Regions from separate parts of the Streptomyces sp. NPDC056222 genome, predicted to be linked through region 3. Evidence: riboswitches for the same ligand, from Rfam matches in the RefSeq annotation. Region 3 holds a riboswitch; each other region holds the start of a gene.
What was found. A riboswitch is a leader RNA that binds a small molecule or an ion and turns the genes downstream of it on or off. The one in region 3 is predicted to bind thiamine pyrophosphate.

Region 1: another riboswitch for thiamine pyrophosphate. It lies ahead of thiC (phosphomethylpyrimidine synthase ThiC); the one in region 3 lies ahead of thiO (glycine oxidase ThiO).
Region 2: another riboswitch for thiamine pyrophosphate. It lies ahead of ACFC0D_RS24195 (thiamine ABC transporter substrate binding subunit); the one in region 3 lies ahead of thiO (glycine oxidase ThiO).

What each region holds. Positions count from the first base shown of each region.
Region 1 is NZ_JBHJTL010000047.1:3,832-9,394, reverse strand. Features, by position in the region: gene ACFC0D_RS21990 (metallophosphoesterase) at 1-510, shown strand, start outside; gene ACFC0D_RS21985 (hypothetical protein) at 670-1,506, shown strand; gene thiC (phosphomethylpyrimidine synthase ThiC) at 1,594-3,366, opposite strand; TPP riboswitch at 3,360-3,506, opposite strand; gene ACFC0D_RS21975 (YibE/F family protein) at 3,578-4,918, shown strand; gene ACFC0D_RS21970 (SsgA family sporulation/cell division regulator) at 4,980-5,414, opposite strand; gene ACFC0D_RS21965 (IclR family transcriptional regulator) at 5,551-5,563, opposite strand, start outside.
Region 2 is NZ_JBHJTL010000055.1:32,509-38,071, forward strand. Features, by position in the region: gene ACFC0D_RS24185 (ABC transporter ATP-binding protein) at 1-671, opposite strand, end outside; gene ACFC0D_RS24190 (ABC transporter permease) at 671-2,284, opposite strand; gene ACFC0D_RS24195 (thiamine ABC transporter substrate binding subunit) at 2,323-3,402, opposite strand; TPP riboswitch at 3,489-3,594, opposite strand; gene rlmN (23S rRNA (adenine(2503)-C(2))-methyltransferase RlmN) at 3,624-4,730, opposite strand; gene ACFC0D_RS24205 (SRPBCC family protein) at 4,824-5,282, opposite strand; gene ACFC0D_RS24210 (MFS transporter) at 5,443-5,563, opposite strand, start outside.
Region 3 is NZ_JBHJTL010000083.1:24,052-29,614, reverse strand. Features, by position in the region: gene thiE (thiamine phosphate synthase) at 1-313, opposite strand, end outside; gene ACFC0D_RS29720 (Rv2175c family DNA-binding protein) at 399-764, opposite strand; gene ACFC0D_RS29715 (NAD(P)/FAD-dependent oxidoreductase) at 809-2,023, opposite strand; gene ACFC0D_RS29710 (hypothetical protein) at 2,052-2,393, opposite strand; TPP riboswitch at 2,448-2,560, shown strand; gene thiO (glycine oxidase ThiO) at 2,558-3,724, shown strand; gene thiS (sulfur carrier protein ThiS) at 3,721-3,933, shown strand; gene ACFC0D_RS29695 (thiazole synthase) at 3,939-4,733, shown strand; gene pknB (Stk1 family PASTA domain-containing Ser/Thr kinase) at 4,825-5,563, shown strand, end outside.

The sequences.
Region 1 (5,563 bases), on a different contig from region 3:
ACCTTCCAGGCGGCCTGGCTGCTCAACGGCGGCCAGAAGCACGACATGGACCGCCTCCAGGACGTGCACCTCCAGTGGATGTCCCGGCTCGACGCCGTGGTGGAGGAGGACGGGCACCTCCTGATGCACTCCGACACCACCGCCTACCTCGAGTACGGCAGCACCATCGAGGACGTCAACGAGACGGTCCACGAGATCATCAACCGGAACGACGCCGACGAGGTCTGGGACCTGTTCCGGAAGTTCACCAAGCGCTTCGCGTTCCGCGACGACGCGGGCCCGCAGGCCGTCCAGGAGCTGCTCGGCACCTACGGCGGCCGCCGCGTCGTGCACGGTCACAGCCCCATCCCGTACCTCCTCGGGCAGGTCGGAACGGAGGACGGCGAGGACGGATCGGGTCCGGTCGTCGACGGTCCGCATGTCTACGCGGACGGTCTGGCGATCGCCATGGACGGCGGTGTGACCATGGCCGGAAAGCTGCTGGTCGTCCAGCTCCCCCTGCAGGGCTGACGCATAACCCTGCGCATCCGGGGAAGTCGATTTCGGGAAACCCCCTGTCACCCTGTGCCGTAACCGCAATACCATCGGATCATCCGTAGCAGGCTCTCCTCCGTTTCCGCCCAACTGCCCGTTTCCCACGGTCAACCAGGCCTTACGGAGCATCGGGGGATGCACATGAACGTGGCTCCGCACCTGCTGACCGAGGACCGCGCCGAGTACGAGCGCATCCTCGGCGACGCATTGCGAAACGCGCACGACCGTCCGGATCTCGGCGTGGTCGGGAAACGGCTCACGCCCGAACAACTGCGCTCGATGGCCATGAGCGCGACGGCGCTGATCACCGCGGCCGCCGCGGTGGAGTACGACCACTTCGTCAAGGTCCGCGCGGAAGGCCGTGCGACGAGCGGTACGAGCGTGATGGACGCCGTTCTCGTGGCGGACGGGGACGGCGCGAGCGCGGGTCCCGGCGCGGGCATCGTCGCGGTCCTCACGGTCCTGGCACCGGTGCTCTCAGGCACCGCCGCGCTGATATTCCTGCTGGTCGGGGCCGTTCTGAAGGTGCTGGCACCCACGCTCGTGTTCGCCGACACGCTGCTGACGGCGGCCTGGTTCTTCGGCGCCGTCGCCGCCGCCGGGCTGCTCTGCGCGGCCGTCGGCCTCCTGGTGACCGCACTGCGCAACCGCTCCACGGAGGTGGCCGCGGGCGCCGGGGCCGGCGGCGAGCCGGACGACGAACTGTCCCGGGCCCGCGACGCCTGGCGCCGCGCCCTGCTGGAACGGGGCATCCTCCCGTTCCTGCGGGAGGCGCTGGCCGACCCCGCCGCGTACCCGGCCTCGCCCCTGCCGTCGCAGCCCTCGGACCGTACGGACCGCATACCGAAGATCGGCTACAGCGGACCGGACTTCTCGAGTCCGAGCGAGGGAGCCTCGGGAAGCCGACCCAGGTTCAGCAGCCCGGACTTCACCAGCCCGGACTTCGGCCCCCCGGAGCACCGGCCGGAGTGATCCGGGCAACGGCACGGCGGGCACGCGCCGCACGACCCCCCGTGGCCGTGCGGTCCGTACCCGCCCTGGACGTACCGATACGTGCGGCTACTCCGCCAGCGGGAGGTACACGCGGTTGCCGGCGGCCGCGAACTCCTTGGACTTCTCCGCCATCCCGGCCTCGATCTCCTGCGACCCGAGGTCGCCGCCGTGCTCGCGCCGGATGTCCTGCGAGATCTTCATCGAGCAGAACTTCGGGCCGCACATCGAGCAGAAATGCGCGGTCTTCGCGGGCTCCGCCGGCAGCGTCTCGTCGTGGAACTCACGCGCCGTGTCCGGGTCGAGCGCCAGGTTGAACTGGTCCTCCCAGCGGAACTCGAAGCGCGCGTCCGACAGCGCGTCGTCCCACTCCTGCGCCCCCGGGTGTCCCTTGGCCAGGTCGGCCGCGTGCGCCGCGATCTTGTACGTGATGACGCCGGTCTTCACGTCGTCGCGGTTGGGCAGGCCCAGGTGCTCCTTGGGCGTGACGTAGCAGAGCATCGCCGTGCCCCACCAGGCGATCATCGCGGCGCCGATGCCCGAGGTGATGTGGTCGTACGCCGGAGCGACGTCCGTGGTGAGCGGGCCTAGGGTGTAGAACGGCGCCTCCTCGCAGATCTCCTGCTGAAGGTCGATGTTCTCCTTGATCTTGTGCATCGGGACGTGGCCCGGGCCCTCGATCATCGTCTGCACGTTGTGACGCTTGGCGATCGTGTTGAGCTCGCCGAGAGTCTTCAGCTCCGCGAACTGCGCCGCGTCGTTGGCGTCCGCGATGGAGCCGGGGCGCAGACCGTCGCCCAGCGAGTACGTGACGTCGTACGTCGCGAGGATCTCGCAGAGCTCCTCGAAGTTCGTGTAGAGGAAGTTCTCCTTGTGGTGCGCGAGGCACCAGGCGGCCATGATCGAGCCGCCGCGCGAGACGATGCCGGTCTTGCGGCGGGCGGTCAGCGGCACGTAGGGCAGCAGCACGCCGGCGTGGACCGTCATGTAGTCGACGCCCTGCTCGGCCTGCTCGATGACCGTGTCCTTGTAGATCTCCCAGGTCAGCTCCTCGGCCTTGCCGTCGACCTTCTCCAGGGCCTGGTAGAGCGGCACGGTACCGATCGGCACGGGGGAGTTGCGCAGCACCCACTCGCGGGTGGTGTGGATGTTGCGGCCGGTGGACAGGTCCATGACCGTGTCGGCGCCCCACTTGGTCGCCCACGTCATCTTCTCCACCTCCTCCTCGATGGAGGAGGTGACGGCGGAGTTGCCGATGTTGGCGTTGACCTTCACCAGGAACCGCTTGCCGATGATCATCGGCTCGATCTCCGGGTGGTTGACGTTCGCCGGGAGCACTGCGCGACCTGCGGCGATCTCCTCCCGTACGACCTCGGGGGAGACGTTCTCGCGGATCGCGACGTACTCCATCTCCGGGGTGATCTCGCCCCGGCGGGCGTACGCGAGCTGGGTCACCGCGGCCCCGTCGCGGCCCCGGCGGGGCTGGCGCGGGCGGCCAGGGAAGACCGCGTCGAGGTTCTTGAGGCCACCGCGCGGCGAGGTGTGCTTGATGCCGTCGTCCTCGGGACGGACGGGGCGGCCCGCGTACTCCTCGGTGTCGCCGCGGCTGATGATCCAGTTCTCGCGCAGCGGCGGGAGGCCCCGCCGCACGTCGGTGTCGATGGTGGGGTCGGTGTACGGACCGGACGTGTCGTACAGCGTCACGTCCTTGCCGTTGGTGAGGTGCACCTGTCGGACAGGCACTCGGAGGTCGGGGCGCGAGCCCTCGACGTATCCCTTGTGCCAGCCCGGCTTGCGCTCGTCCTGGCTGGTGGCAGGCGTGCGTGCATCCTGAATGGTCATGAGACCGATCTCCCTACGCCGGCATTACCCGGTAACAGGTTCGGCGGTCGGCGCAGCCTCCTCCCGTACGTACATCAGTACGCGCGTACGGTGATCAGCGCCCTCTCAGCCCGGTGCTCCGAGCTCCCGCGTGTGCAAAGGTGCCACCACGCTAGCGTCAACCCGGGCGTGCTGAACAGTGGGCCCCCACCGTTCTTGCGATGATCTGTCGGTGACTTCCTCGCAGCAGACCCCGGAACCCGACGGCCACGATGGACATGGGGACGCCGGCCACGGGCACGGCCACAGCCACAGCCACGGGCCGGCGGCGCCGGTCTCCCGGCATCTGCGCAGAGTCATCGCCGCGGTCCTGATCCCGTTCGCCACGGCCGTGGTGGTCGGTCTTGTCGTGCTGTGGCCGGGCGGCACACCTGAGCACGAGCGCACCGGCGTCGGCTTCGACCGGCAGACCTACGCGGGCAAGGTCGTCTCGGTCGAGAAGGTCGACTGCAAGGATGTGAACGCCGCCCAGGTCCCGCCGACCGAGGACCCCTCCACACCTCAGGGCCGTGAGGCCGCCAACGCCCAGCAGGGGCAGTGCGAGAAGGCGACGATCGAGGTCACGGACGGCCCCGACAAGGGCCGCACCTTCATCGAGATCGTGCAGCCGGACGCGCCGCGTCAACTGGACGAGGGGCAGGGTGTGGTGGTGGCCTACGCGCCCGACGCCCCACGTGATCTGCAGTACTCGGTGACGGATGTGAACCGCAAGGTTCCACTCACCGTCCTCGCGCTGATCTTCGCGGTCGTGGTCGTGCTGGTCGGCCGGATGCGCGGAGTGATGGCGCTCATCTCGCTCGCCATCAGCTTCCTGATCCTGACCCTCTTCATCCTGCCGGCGATTCTTCAGGGATCGAACCCGCTGGTGGTGGCGGTGGTCGGGTCGAGCGCGATCATGCTGATCGCCCTCTACATGTGCCACGGTCTGTCGGCGCGCACCTCGGTCGCGGTGCTCGGCACCCTGATCTCGCTGCTGCTGATCGGGCTGCTCGGCTCGTACTTCATCAGCTGGGCGTCGCTCAGCGGCAACACGGACGACAACACCGGTCTGATCCACGGCCTGTACCCGGACATCGACATGTCCGGTCTGCTGCTCGCGGGCATCATCATCGGTTCGCTCGGCGTCCTCGACGATGTGACGGTGACGCAGACCTCGGCGGTGTGGGAGCTGCACCAGGCCGATCCCCGTATGGGACCGCGGGCGTTGTACCGGGCCGGGATCCGGATCGGCCGCGACCACATCGCGTCCGTGGTGAACACGCTGGTCCTTGCCTACGCCGGTGCGGCGCTGCCCCTGTTGCTGCTCTTCACCATCGCGCAGAGCAGTGTGGGGACGGTGGCGAACAGCGAGTTGGTCGCGGAGGAGATCGTCCGGACGCTCGTGGGATCGATCGGTCTGGTCGCCTCGGTGCCCGTCACGACCGTGCTCGCCGCGCTGGTGGTCTCCGCCGACCGGCCGGGCGATCCGGAGAAGCGTTCGTCCGGGGGTGGACGCCGGCGTCGGGCGAAGTGACTGCTCCGGAGCCCCTCTTTCGGCCCCGGAGGGCTCTTGGCGACGGGGCGCCGGGGGTGGTTCAGCCGGCGTTCTCCTCTGCCAGAATCCGGCCGAGCGCGGCTTCCAGGTTGTCCTCGAAGTCACCCAGCGTCCGTTCCTGACCGAGCGGAACCAACTTGTCCGTACGGTCGAGGAAGGCGACGAGCGGCGGGGCGCTGGCCCGGAACAGGGCGCGGTCGCTGCCGACCTGGAGCCGGATGGAGACGTCCGAGAGCGCCTCGGGATCGGTCGGCGCGATGTGCACATCGCCGTCGCCGCTCGGTCGGTTGATCCCGTCCAGCAGCAGTTCCCGCCCGAACGCCCAGGTCACGGGCGCGTCTCCGGGGAGATGGAAGGTCATCCGCACCGCGTAGGGATCCCGGGTCTCGTACCGGAGTTCCACCGGGATCCTGAAAGAGAGCTCCTCGGAGACGAGGAAGCTCATCAGGACCTCGGCCTGGACCGACTCTCGCATCTTGTACCCCGCAGTAGATGAAGCAGTTGTGTGCACACGGCTACTGAAGCTTTGATCGAAACGGCCAGGAATGATCCCCATGGCCTTGGTGACGCAATCGTGCTGTAAGCGCCAGCGGATCACAAGGAGTGATTTTTCAGATACTGATA
Region 2 (5,563 bases), on a different contig from region 3:
GCAGGCCGCTGCCAGACCTCCCGCGGAGTCCCGGACTGGGCGATCCTGCCGTCCCGCATCACCACGACCCGGTCGGCGAGCGCGAACGCCTCCCCCTGGTCGTGGGTGACGGCGAGCACCGTCGTACCCAACCGGCCGAAGAGACCGCGCAGTTCGACCACGAGCCGCTCCCTCAGCCCTCGGTCCAGCTGGCCGAGCGGCTCGTCCAGCATGAGGAGCCTGGGCCGTGGGGCGAGTGCGCGGGCGAGCGCCACGCGCTGCTGCTCGCCGCCCGAGAGCGAGGCGACGGCCCGCCGTCCCGCTCCGGGCAGGCCGACGAGGTCCAGCAACTCCCCGACCCGCCGGTCCTGTTCGGCCTTCCCGACCCCGCGCATCCGCAGCCCGAAGGCGACGTTGCCGCCGACGTCCCGCTGCGGGAAGAGCTGGTGGTCCTGGAACATGAGCCCGACGCCCCGCCGGTGGGCCGGCACCCCGGCCTGGTCGCTGCCGCCGAGCAGCACCTGGCCCTCGTCGAGGGCCTGGAGTCCGGCGACGGCCCGCAGCAGCGTGGACTTGCCGCTGCCGCTCGGCCCGAGCACGCACACGATCTCGTGCTCGGCCACCGCCAGGTCCACCGAGTCGAGCACGGCCCGCTGCCCGAACCGTACGGTCGCGGCCTTGAGCGTCAGCATCAGAACTCCCCGGAGGTCCGGTCGGTGCGGAGCCGTTCGAGCAGCAGCAGGGCCACCGCGCACACCACCATCAGAATCGTCGAAAGGGCCATGGCCTGGCCGTAGTTGAGCTCTCCGGGCCTGCCGAGCAGCCGGGCGACGGCGACCGGCAGCGTGGGGCTGTCGGGCCGGGCGATGAAGACCGTCGCGCCGAACTCTCCGAGAGACACCGCGAAGGCGAATCCTGCCGCGATCAGCAGTGCGCGCCGTACCAGCGGCAGATCGACCTCACGCCAGGCGCGCAGCGGCGAGGCCCCGAGCACGGCCGCCGCCTCCCGCAGCCGCTCGTCGACCGCACGGAGCACGGGCAGCATCGTCCGTACGACGAAGGGGACACCGACCAGGGCCTGCGCGAGCGGTACGAGGATCCAGCTCGCCCGCAGGTCGAACGGCGGCTCGTCCAGGGTGATCAGGAAGCCGAAGCCGACGGTGACGGCGGAGACCCCGAGCGGCAGCATCAGCAGCGCGTCGAAGCCGCGCACGAGGCGGCCGGCGCGCCGGGTGAGGGCCGCCGCCGCGAGCCCACCGATGACGAGGGCGATCAGGGTGGCGACGACGGCGTACCGGAGCGAGTTCCCGATCGTGTCCAGCAGCGGCACGAGGAAGGTGCCGGAGGGGTCCGGGGTCTGCAGGGCCCGGTAGTAGTCGAGCCCGTATCCCTCGGAGGTGGCGAAGGAGCGTTCGACGAGGACGCCGAGCGGCAGCACGATCAGCAGCGCGACGGACAGCAGGACCCCCGCGAACAGCAGCCACTGCCCGGCGCCCCGGGGCCGGCGCGCCGTCTGTTCGGGCGCGACCAGCTTCAACGCGGTCTCCCGCCGGCGGACGGTCCGGGCGTGCACGGCGAGGACCACTCCGACGGCGACGAACTGCACCATCGTGAGAACGGCCGCCGTGGTCAGATCGAAGCGGACGACGGTCTGCCGGTAGATCTCCGTCTCCAGGGTGGAGTACGTGGATCCGCCGAGGATCTGGACGACGGCGAAGGAGCTCGCCGTGAAGAGGAAGACCATCAGCGCGGCCGCGGCGACGGAAGGGGCGAGCGCCGGCAGGGTCACGGTCCGCCACGCGGTCCAGCGGGACGCGCCGAGGACCCGGGCGGCCTCCTCCTGGCGCGGGTCGAGCTGCGCCCAGAGACCGCCGACGGTCCGGACGACGACGGCGTAGTTGAAGAACACATGGGCGATCAGGATCGCCCAGACGGTGGTGTCGAGCCGCATCCCCCACAGCTCGTCGAGGAGCCCACCGCGCCCGACGAGCGCCAGGAAGGCCGTACCGACCATGACGGTCGGCATGACGAAGGGCACGGTGACGACGGCGCGCAGCAGCCCCTTCCCGGGAAAGTCGAAGCGCGCGAAGACGTACGCGCCGGGCAGCGCGATCAGCAGGGTCAGCCCGGTCGAGGCGAGTGCCTGCCAGAGCGTGAACCAGAGGACGTCGAGGATCTCCGGCCGGCTCAGCGTCTCGCCGAACCGGCCGAACTGCCACGCCCCGTCGACCCGCAGCCCGCGCTCGACGATCGAGACGACGGGCCAGGCGAAGAAGAGCGCGAAGAAGGCGACGGGCACGACCATCAGGCCGAGCCGCGCCGCGCTTCCCCTGCGGTCGGGAACTACTTCAGAACGAGCGACGACCACTGCTGGATCCACTGGTCACGGTTCTTGGCGATCTTCTCGGGCGCCATGGTCTGCGGCTTGTCGATGACCACACCGTGCTTCGTGAAGAGCTCCGGCAGGGTGGCGTCCTTGGCCACCGGATTGACGAACATCTGCAGCGGCATGTCGTCCTGGAACTTCTTGGAGATCAGGAAGTCGATCAGCGCCTTGCCGCCCTCGGGGTTCTTCGCCCCGTTCAGCAGTCCCGCGAACTCGGTCTGCCGGAAGCAGGTGCCGGTGGAGACCCCGGTGGGGGCTTCCTTGGGCTGCGGCTCGGAGTAGAGGACCTCGACCGGCGGGCTGGAGGCGTACGAGACGACCAGCGGCCGGTCGCCCTTGGCCTTCTTGCCGCCCGCGGAACCGGAGAACTCCTGGTTGTAGGCGAGCTCCCAGCTGTCGACGGTCTTCACGCCGTTGGCCTTGAGCTTCGTCCAGTAGTCCTGCCACCCGTCGTCGCCGTACTGGGCGGCGGTGCCGAGCAGGAAGCCGAGGCCCGGGGAGGAACGCTCGGGGTTCTCCACGACCAGCAGGTCCTTGTACGCGGGCTTCGCGAGATCGTCGAAGCTCTGCGGCGGCGCGAGCTTCTTGTCCGCGAAGTACTTCTTGTCGTAGTTGACGCAGATGTCACCGGAGTCGATCGGGGTGACCCGGTGCTCCTTGTCGGTCTGGACCTCGGCGGGGATCCGGTCCAGGCCCTTCGCCTCGTACGGGACGAAGATCCCGTTGTCGAGCGCGCGGGACAGCAGGGTGTTGTCGACGCCGAAGAAGACGTCACCCTGCGGGGAGCCCTTGGTCAGGATCTCCTTGTTGACGGCCTCGCCGGCGTCGCCGCTCTTGAGGACCTTGACCGTGAAGCCGGTCTGCTTGGTGAACTCCGCCAGCACCTCCTTGGAGGCGTTGAAGGAGTCGTGGCTCACGAGGGTCACGGTCTTCGGCGTGGGCGCGCCGGACTTGCCCGCCGCGTCCCGGACGTCCTCGGAACCGCACGCGGCGAGCGTGGTGACGCCGAGCGCGGCGACGATCGCCGCGGCGGCCATCTTCTTGGTGCTCACTGAAATTCCTCCTGGGTGTGACCAGGAAGAGACGCGGCCCTGCCGACCGGAAGGCGGGCAGGGCGCAACAGCTCGAGTTACGACCGAACTTCCTACCCAGAATGACCTGGGCAAGGTTCAGAGGGTCTGCGGTCCTGACCGCACTCTCAGCGCTGTGGCGCTCCCCTGTCGGAATATGGAGATGTGTTCGAGCACAGAGTACAAGGTCAGCGTTCGGACGCCGCCAGCTGTCCACAGGCGCCGTCGATCTCCTGACCGCGGGTGTCACGGACGGTGACCGGAACGCCGTGGGCGGCGATGGCCTCGACGAACGCCTTCTCGTCCTCGGGACGGGAGGCGGTCCACTTCGACCCGGGCGTCGGGTTCAGCGGAATGAGATTCACATGGACCCGCTTGCCCTTGAGCAGCCGCCCGAGCAGGTCGCCCCGCCACGCCTGGTCGTTGATGTCGCGGATGAGGGCGTACTCGATGGAGATCCGGCGGCCGGACTTCTCCGCGTACTCCCAGGCCGCGTCGAGGACCTCGCGGACCTTCCAGCGCGTGTTGACGGGCACGAGGGTGTCACGCAGCTCGTCGTCGGGGGCATGCAGGGAGACCGCGAGCCGGCACTTGAAGCCCTCGTCGGCGAAGCGCAGCATCGCGGGCACGAGACCGACGGTGGAGACGGTGATCCCGCGCTGCGAGAGACCGAGACCGTCCGGCTCGGGGTCGGTCAGCCGGCGGATGGCGCCGACGACCCGCTTGTAGTTGGCGAGCGGCTCACCCATGCCCATGAAGACGATGTTGCTGAGGCGCGCCGGTCCTCCCGGCACCTCGCCGTCGCGCAGGGCGCGCATGCCGTCGACGATCTGGTGCACGATCTCGGCGGTCGACAGGTTCCGGTCGAGACCGGCCTGCCCGGTGGCACAGAACGGGCAGTTCATCCCGCAGCCGGCCTGCGAGGAGATGCACATGGTGACCCGGTCCGGGTACCGCATGAGCACGGACTCGACGAGCGTGCCGTCGTGCAGCTTCCACAGGGTCTTACGGGTGGTGTCGTCGTCGCACGAGATGTGCCGGACCACGGACATCAGGTCGGGCAGCAGCTCGCCCTGCAGCTTCTCGCGCGAGGACGCGGGAATGTCGGTCCACTCGGCGGGGTCGTGGGCGTACCGCGCGAAGTAGTGCGTGGACAGCTGCTTGGCGCGGAACGGCTTCTCGCCGATCGCGGCGACGGCCTCCTTGCGCTCGGCGGGCGTGAGGTCGGCGAGGTGCCGCGGCGGCTTCTTGGCTCCGCGGGGGGCGACGAAAGTGAGTTCTCCGGGCTTGGGCATGGTGGTACCAGTGTCGCAGACGCGCACGTGTGGCTCGGGGCCGTCGCGGCCGGGGCATCGCCCGGGGACGTCGCCGACGGTCCCGGACGGCCCTCAGACGGCCCGGACCGTGTTATCGGCGTGCTCGTGCACCGCGATCCTCGCCAGTTTCGTCAGCATCATGCCGTTGCGGACGGCTACGAGGTAGTCCACGGGGAGCCCGTGCATCCGGATCCCCGGGCCACGGAGGGGATGCCAGTCGAGGGTGAAGAGCGTGTGCTCGCCCCAGGGGAGCAAGGTCATGGAGATGCGGGCCGCGCCGAAGGGCTCCGCCTTCGCCTCCAGCTCCAGGCGCCGTTCCGGTTCGCAGATACGGACGACGACCGTGTCGTCGAGGGTGAAGGGGCCGCCGCCGACCCGGACCTTCAGACGGGCGCCCACGTCCGGCCAGTGCGGGTCCGCCGCCAGGACCTGCTGGGTTCCCGTGACCCACTCCCCGTAACGATGGCCGTCGGACAGCAGGCGCCAGACCTCCGACGGCGTGCTCAGGATCAGACGGCGGTTCCGGGCCACGCCGATCACGCTCCTTCTGGACGGTGGGCCACGACGGGCGCACCGTCCGGGCGCCCTGGGCCTGACCTCCAGACTCACGCGGACCGCCCGCCCCCGCCCCCCGGCAGGTCCGAACGGAGTCCTCCCCCGGTGACCACCGCACAGCAGCGACACGTCCCCGTCAGGACCGCGGAGAACCGGGCTGCGTGGACGGGATCCGTGGGGTGAAGAACAGCGCGAGGACCGAGGACAGGGCGAGAACGGCGAGGGCGGCCCGCAGACCGTCCAGACGGGCGGCGGCG
Region 3 (5,563 bases):
CGAGGATCGCGCGGGCGGCGGGCACGGGCAGGTCGCCCTGGCCCAGGTGCAGCACGTCGGAACCGATGGCGTGGGCGACATCGGCCCGGTCGTTCACGGCGAGCAGCTTGCCGTGGCGGCGGCAGGCGTCGGCGAACACGGCGAGGTGCTCCAGCTCCTCGCCGGCCTCCATGCCCTTGTCACGGAGCTGCACGATGTCCACGCCGGAGGAGAGCACGGCGTCGAGGAAGGCGGACAGGTCTCCCTGGCGCTTCCGGGCGTCCGTGCACAGGTAGAGCCGGGCGTCGGCGAGCTGCTCGCGAGGCGTGGACATGGGTGCTTCCCCCCGTTGGGTGCGGTGATCCCGTGGGGCCGGGGCGGGCCCGGCCCCACGGAACCTCTGTGGTGTCTTCGGTACGTCAGACGGCGAGCGCCTGGGCGCGGCGCTTCACCTCCGTGCCGCGATTCTCGCTGAGGGCCTGCGCGGGCGTGCCCGGCAGGCTCTGGTCGGGAGTGAAGAGCCACTCCAGCATCTCTTCGTCGGTGAAGCCGTCGTCCTTCAGGAGGGTCAGGGTCCCGGAGAGGCCCTTGACCACCTTGTCGCCGTCGATGAAGGCGGCGGGCACCTGAAGCGCCTTGTTCTCACCGCGGCGTACGGCGATGAGCTGGCCCTCCTTGACCAGCTGCCGCACGCGCGTCACCTCGACATCGAGCATTTCCGCGATGTCGGGGAGGTAGAGCCAGGCGGGGACGAGAGCATCGATTCTTGCGTCAATCTCGGTCACGTGGACAAGCCTGCCATCCCGGACTGACAGCCGGTAGTCGAGCCCTACTGGAGTGCCGCCTTCAGAGGGACGGACGGGTCGGCGGCACGGTCGGGGTCGACCCGGGCGCCGGACTCGATCAGCTTGCGGCCCTGGGCCAGGTCGCGGGGGCGTCCGACGGCGAGCAGGGCGACGAGCGCGCCGTCGCGCAGCCAGAGCGCCGACCAGGACGGGCCGGCCGGGTCGCCGCGCCTCACCAGCTGCGTGTCGCCTCCATGGTGCCCGGCGTACTGCACGAAGCGGCCGAACTGCTCGGACCAGAAGTAGGGCACGGGGTCGTACGGCCGGGGGGCCTCGCCGATGATGTCGGCCGCGACGGTGCGCGGGCCCTGGAGCGCGTTGTCCCAGTGGTGGACGAGGAGGCGGCGGCCGTAGCGGGCCGAGGGGAAGGAGGCGCAGTCGCCGACTGCGTACACGTCGGGCAGGGAGGTGCGCAGCCGCTCGTCGGCGGTGACGGAGCCGTCCGGGTCGCGGGCGATGCCGGAGTCGGCGAGCCAGCCGGTGGCGGGCCGGGCTCCGATGCCGACGACGACCGCCTCGGCGGGCAGTCGTCGGCCGTCGGTCAGGACGACCGCGCCGGGTTCGACGGCGGCCACGCGCGCGTGGGTGAGGAGTTCGGCGCCGTTCTCCTCGTACCACTGCGCCATCGGGGCGGTGACCTCGGCGGGGAGCGCGCCGGCGAGCGGTCGGTCGCCGGCCTCCACGACGACGACGGCGCACCCCGCCTCGCGCGCGGCGGTGGCGAACTCGGCGCCGATCCAGCCGGCGCCGACCACCACGATGTCGTGGCGCCGCTCCAGGACGGGCTTGAGGCGGGCGGCGTCGTCGAGGGTGCGCAGCAGATGGACTCCGGGGACGCCCTCGGTGCCGGGCAGGGTGACCGGCTCGGCGCCGGTGGCGACGACCAGGACGTCGTACGGGACGGGTCCGGCCTCGGTGTCGACCTCGTGGTCCCCGGCGCGCAGTCCGGTGACGTCGAGGCCGAGGCGCAGTTCGATGGCGAGGGCCTCGAAGTCGACGTCGAAGGCGGAGTCCTCGGCCTTGCCGAGGAGCACGGCCTTGGACAGGGGCGGCCGGTCGTAGGGCTGGTGCGGCTCGGCGCCGATGAGGGTGACCTGGCCGGTGAAGCCCTGTTCGCGCAGGGCGACGGCGGTCTGCACCCCCGCCATGCCGGCGCCCACGATCACGATCCGTTGCTGTGCCTGCTTCTGCTCGCTCACCCGATCACCTTACGCATCTGACGACCCGTCAGGAAGGCAGCTGTTCGACCACACTGGTGCCGGAGCCCTCCTGGGACTCCCATGCCCAGGTCTCCTCCAGCCGAACGCGCCCGTCCGGCAGCTCCACCACGGTCGAGACGCAATGCCCGGAAGAGGTGGATCCGTCCTGCTTCAACTGGACGTAGCGGAAGTCGAGCCGGTCCCCCGCGCGCGTGCCGACGAGATTCCCGCGGACCACGTCCCCGCCCGCGTACTCGGCCCAGATCCGGCCGCCCTCCTCGTGGTAGGTGAACCGGGTGCGCGTACCGACCTGACCGGGGGCCTGGTCGGCGACGGGCGCGAGGACGATTCCGTCGAGAGATCGGGCCACGGTGGAGGCTCCCTTACTGGGCGTCGGGGGCGGGGGTTAGTCTGACCGTCAACGTAGAGCACTCGCGGGAGCCCGGACGCACCGGGCTGAGAGGGAGGCTGGCCGGCCTCCGACCGTACGAACCTGATCCGGGTCATGCCGGCGAAGGGAGGGGCTGGACGCCCATGTCGCGTACATGCAGTACCTCTGACGTTCTCGTCATCGGGGGCGGAATCATCGGTCTGGTCACGGCCTGGCGGGCCGCGCAGCGCGGGCTGCGCACCGCGGTCGTCGACCCGGAACCGGGCGGCGGGGCCGCCCGCGTGGCGGCCGGAATGCTGGCCGCGGTCACCGAGCTCCACTACGGCGAGGAGACCCTGCTCGCCCTCAACCTCGCCTCCGCGCGCCGCTATCCCGACTTCGTCGCCGAGCTCCGGGATGCCACCGGGCACGACGTCGGGTACCGCGCCTGCGGCACGCTCGCCGTCGCGCTCGACGCCGACGACCGGGCGCATCTGCGCGAACTGCACGCCCTGCAGACCCGCTGCGGCCTGGAGTCGGAGTGGCTCAGCGGGCGCGACTGCCGCCGCCTGGAGCCGATGCTGGCCCCGGGCGTGCGCGGCGGGCTGCGGGTCGACGGCGACCACCAGGTCGATCCGCGCCGGCTCGCCGCCGCGCTGGTCACCGCCTGCGAGCGGGCCGGAGTGGTCTTCCACCGGGCCGTCGCGGAGCGGCTGGCCGTCGTACGGGACCGGGCGGCGGGTGTGCTGCTCGCCGGGGGCGAGACGCTCGAAGCGGACCAGGTCGTCCTGGCCGCGGGCAGCCTCAGCGGCCGGCTCGCCGGCGTACCGGACGAGGTGCTGCCGCCCGTACGCCCCGTCAAGGGGCAGGTGCTGCGGCTGAGCGTGCCACGGGCCTACGCGCCGTTCCTGTCGCGGACCGTCCGGGCCGTCGTGCGCGGCAGCCACGTCTATCTGGTGCCGCGCGAGAACGGCGAGCTGGTGGTCGGTGCAACCTCCGAGGAACTGGGCTGGGACACCACCGTCACGGCGGGCGGCGTCTACGAGCTGCTGCGTGACGCCCACGAGCTCGTGCCGGGCATCACCGAGCTGCCGCTCACCGAGACCCGCGCGGGGCTGCGGCCGGGTTCGCCGGACAACGCACCGCTGCTCGGCCCGACCGCCCTGCCCGGCCTGCGACTGGCCACGGGGCACTACCGCAACGGGGTCCTGCTCACCCCGGTCACCGGCGATGTGATGGCCGACCTCCTCACCACCGGCGTGCTTCCGGACGAGGCCCGCCCCTTCACCCCCCGCCGCTTCTCCCCCGTACCTCAGGAGCAGCCCGTATGAACGTCTCGACGAACGTCTCCGTCAATGGCGAGGCACGTGTCCTCGCCGCGCCCACGACCCTCGACGCCCTGGTCGCGACACTGACGCCGGCGCCGTCCGGGGTGGCCGCGGCCGTCAACGAGACGGTCGTGCCGCGCAGCCAGTGGTCCGCGACCGTCCTCGGCGAGGGCGACCGGGTCGAGGTTCTCACCGCGGTGCAGGGGGGCTGAACGCGATGTCCGACGACACCTTCCTCCTCGGCGGTACGGAGTTCTCCTCGCGTCTGATCATGGGCACGGGCGGCGCCCCGAGCCTGGACGTCCTCGAACGCTCCCTGATCGCCAGCGGCACCGAGCTCACCACCGTCGCCATGCGGCGCCTCGACCCGACCGTGCAGGGCTCCGTCCTGTCCGTCCTGAACCGGCTCTCCATCCGAGTCCTGCCCAACACGGCGGGCTGCTTCACGGCGGGCGAGGCCGTCCTGACGGCGCGGCTGGCGCGGGAGGCGCTGGGCACCGACTGGATCAAGCTGGAGGTCGTCGCCGACGAGCGGACCCTGCTGCCCGATCCGATCGAGCTGCTCGACGCGGCGGAGACGCTGGTGGACGACGGCTTCACGGTCCTGCCGTACACCAACGACGACCCGGTCCTGGCGCGGAAGCTGGAGGACGTGGGCTGCGCGGCGATCATGCCGCTGGGCTCGCCGATCGGCTCCGGGCTCGGGATCCGCAACCCGCACAATTTCCAGCTGATCGTGGAGCGGGCCGGGGTGCCGGTGATCCTGGACGCGGGGGCGGGGACGGCCTCGGACGCCGCCCTGGCGATGGAGCTGGGGTGCGCGGCCGTCATGCTGGCGTCGGCGGTGACCCGGGCGCAGGAGCCGGTGCTGATGGCGGAGGGGATGCGGCACGCCGTGGAGGCGGGCCGCCTGGCGTGGCGGGCGGGCCGGATCCCGCGCCGCCACTTCGCGGAGGCCTCGTCCCCGACGGAGGGCCGGGCGGTCCTGGACCCGGAGCGGCCGGCGTTCTGAGGCCGGTGGAGCGGGCCCCGCGCGTCACAGGTGTGCTGCGGTAGCGGCCGGTGGGGACGGGGTGTCCTCACCGGCTCGTAAACTCAGGGCCGTGGACACGACCCTTCATGACCCCCTCGTCGGGCAGCTGCTCGACGACCGCTACCGCGTCGACGCGCGCATCGCCGTCGGCGGGATGGCCACGGTCTACCGGGCTGTCGACACCCGACTCGACCGGGTGCTCGCGCTCAAGGTGATGCACCCGGACCTCGCCACCGACGCCACCTTCGTGGAGCGGTTCATCCGCGAGGCCAAGTCCGTGGCGCGGCTCTCGCACCCGAACGTCGTCGGGGTCTTCGACCAGGGAGCGGACGGCGCGTACGTCTATCTCGCCATGGAGTACGTCGCCGGGTGCACCCTGCGCGACGTGCTGCGCGAGCGCGGGGCGCTCCAGCCCCGGGCGGCGCTCGACATCCTGGAGCCGGTCCTCGCCGCGCTGGGCGCCGCGCACCGGGCCGGATTCGTGCACCGGGACATGAAGCCGGAGAACGTCCTGATAGGGGACGACGGCCGGGTCAAGGTCGCCGACTTCGGTCTCGTACGGGCCGTCGGCTCGGCCACCAACACCACCGGCTCCGTCCTCGGCACCGTGTCGTACCTCGCCCCCGAGCAGATCGAGCACGGTACGGCGGACACCCGCGCCGACGTGTACGCCTGCGGTGTCGTCCTGTACGAGATGCTGACGGGCGGCAAGCCGCACTCCGGGGACACCCCCGCGCAGGTCCTCTACCAGCATCTGAACACCGACGTCCCGGCCCCGTCCGCCGTCGTCCCCGGTCTCGCCCTCGAAC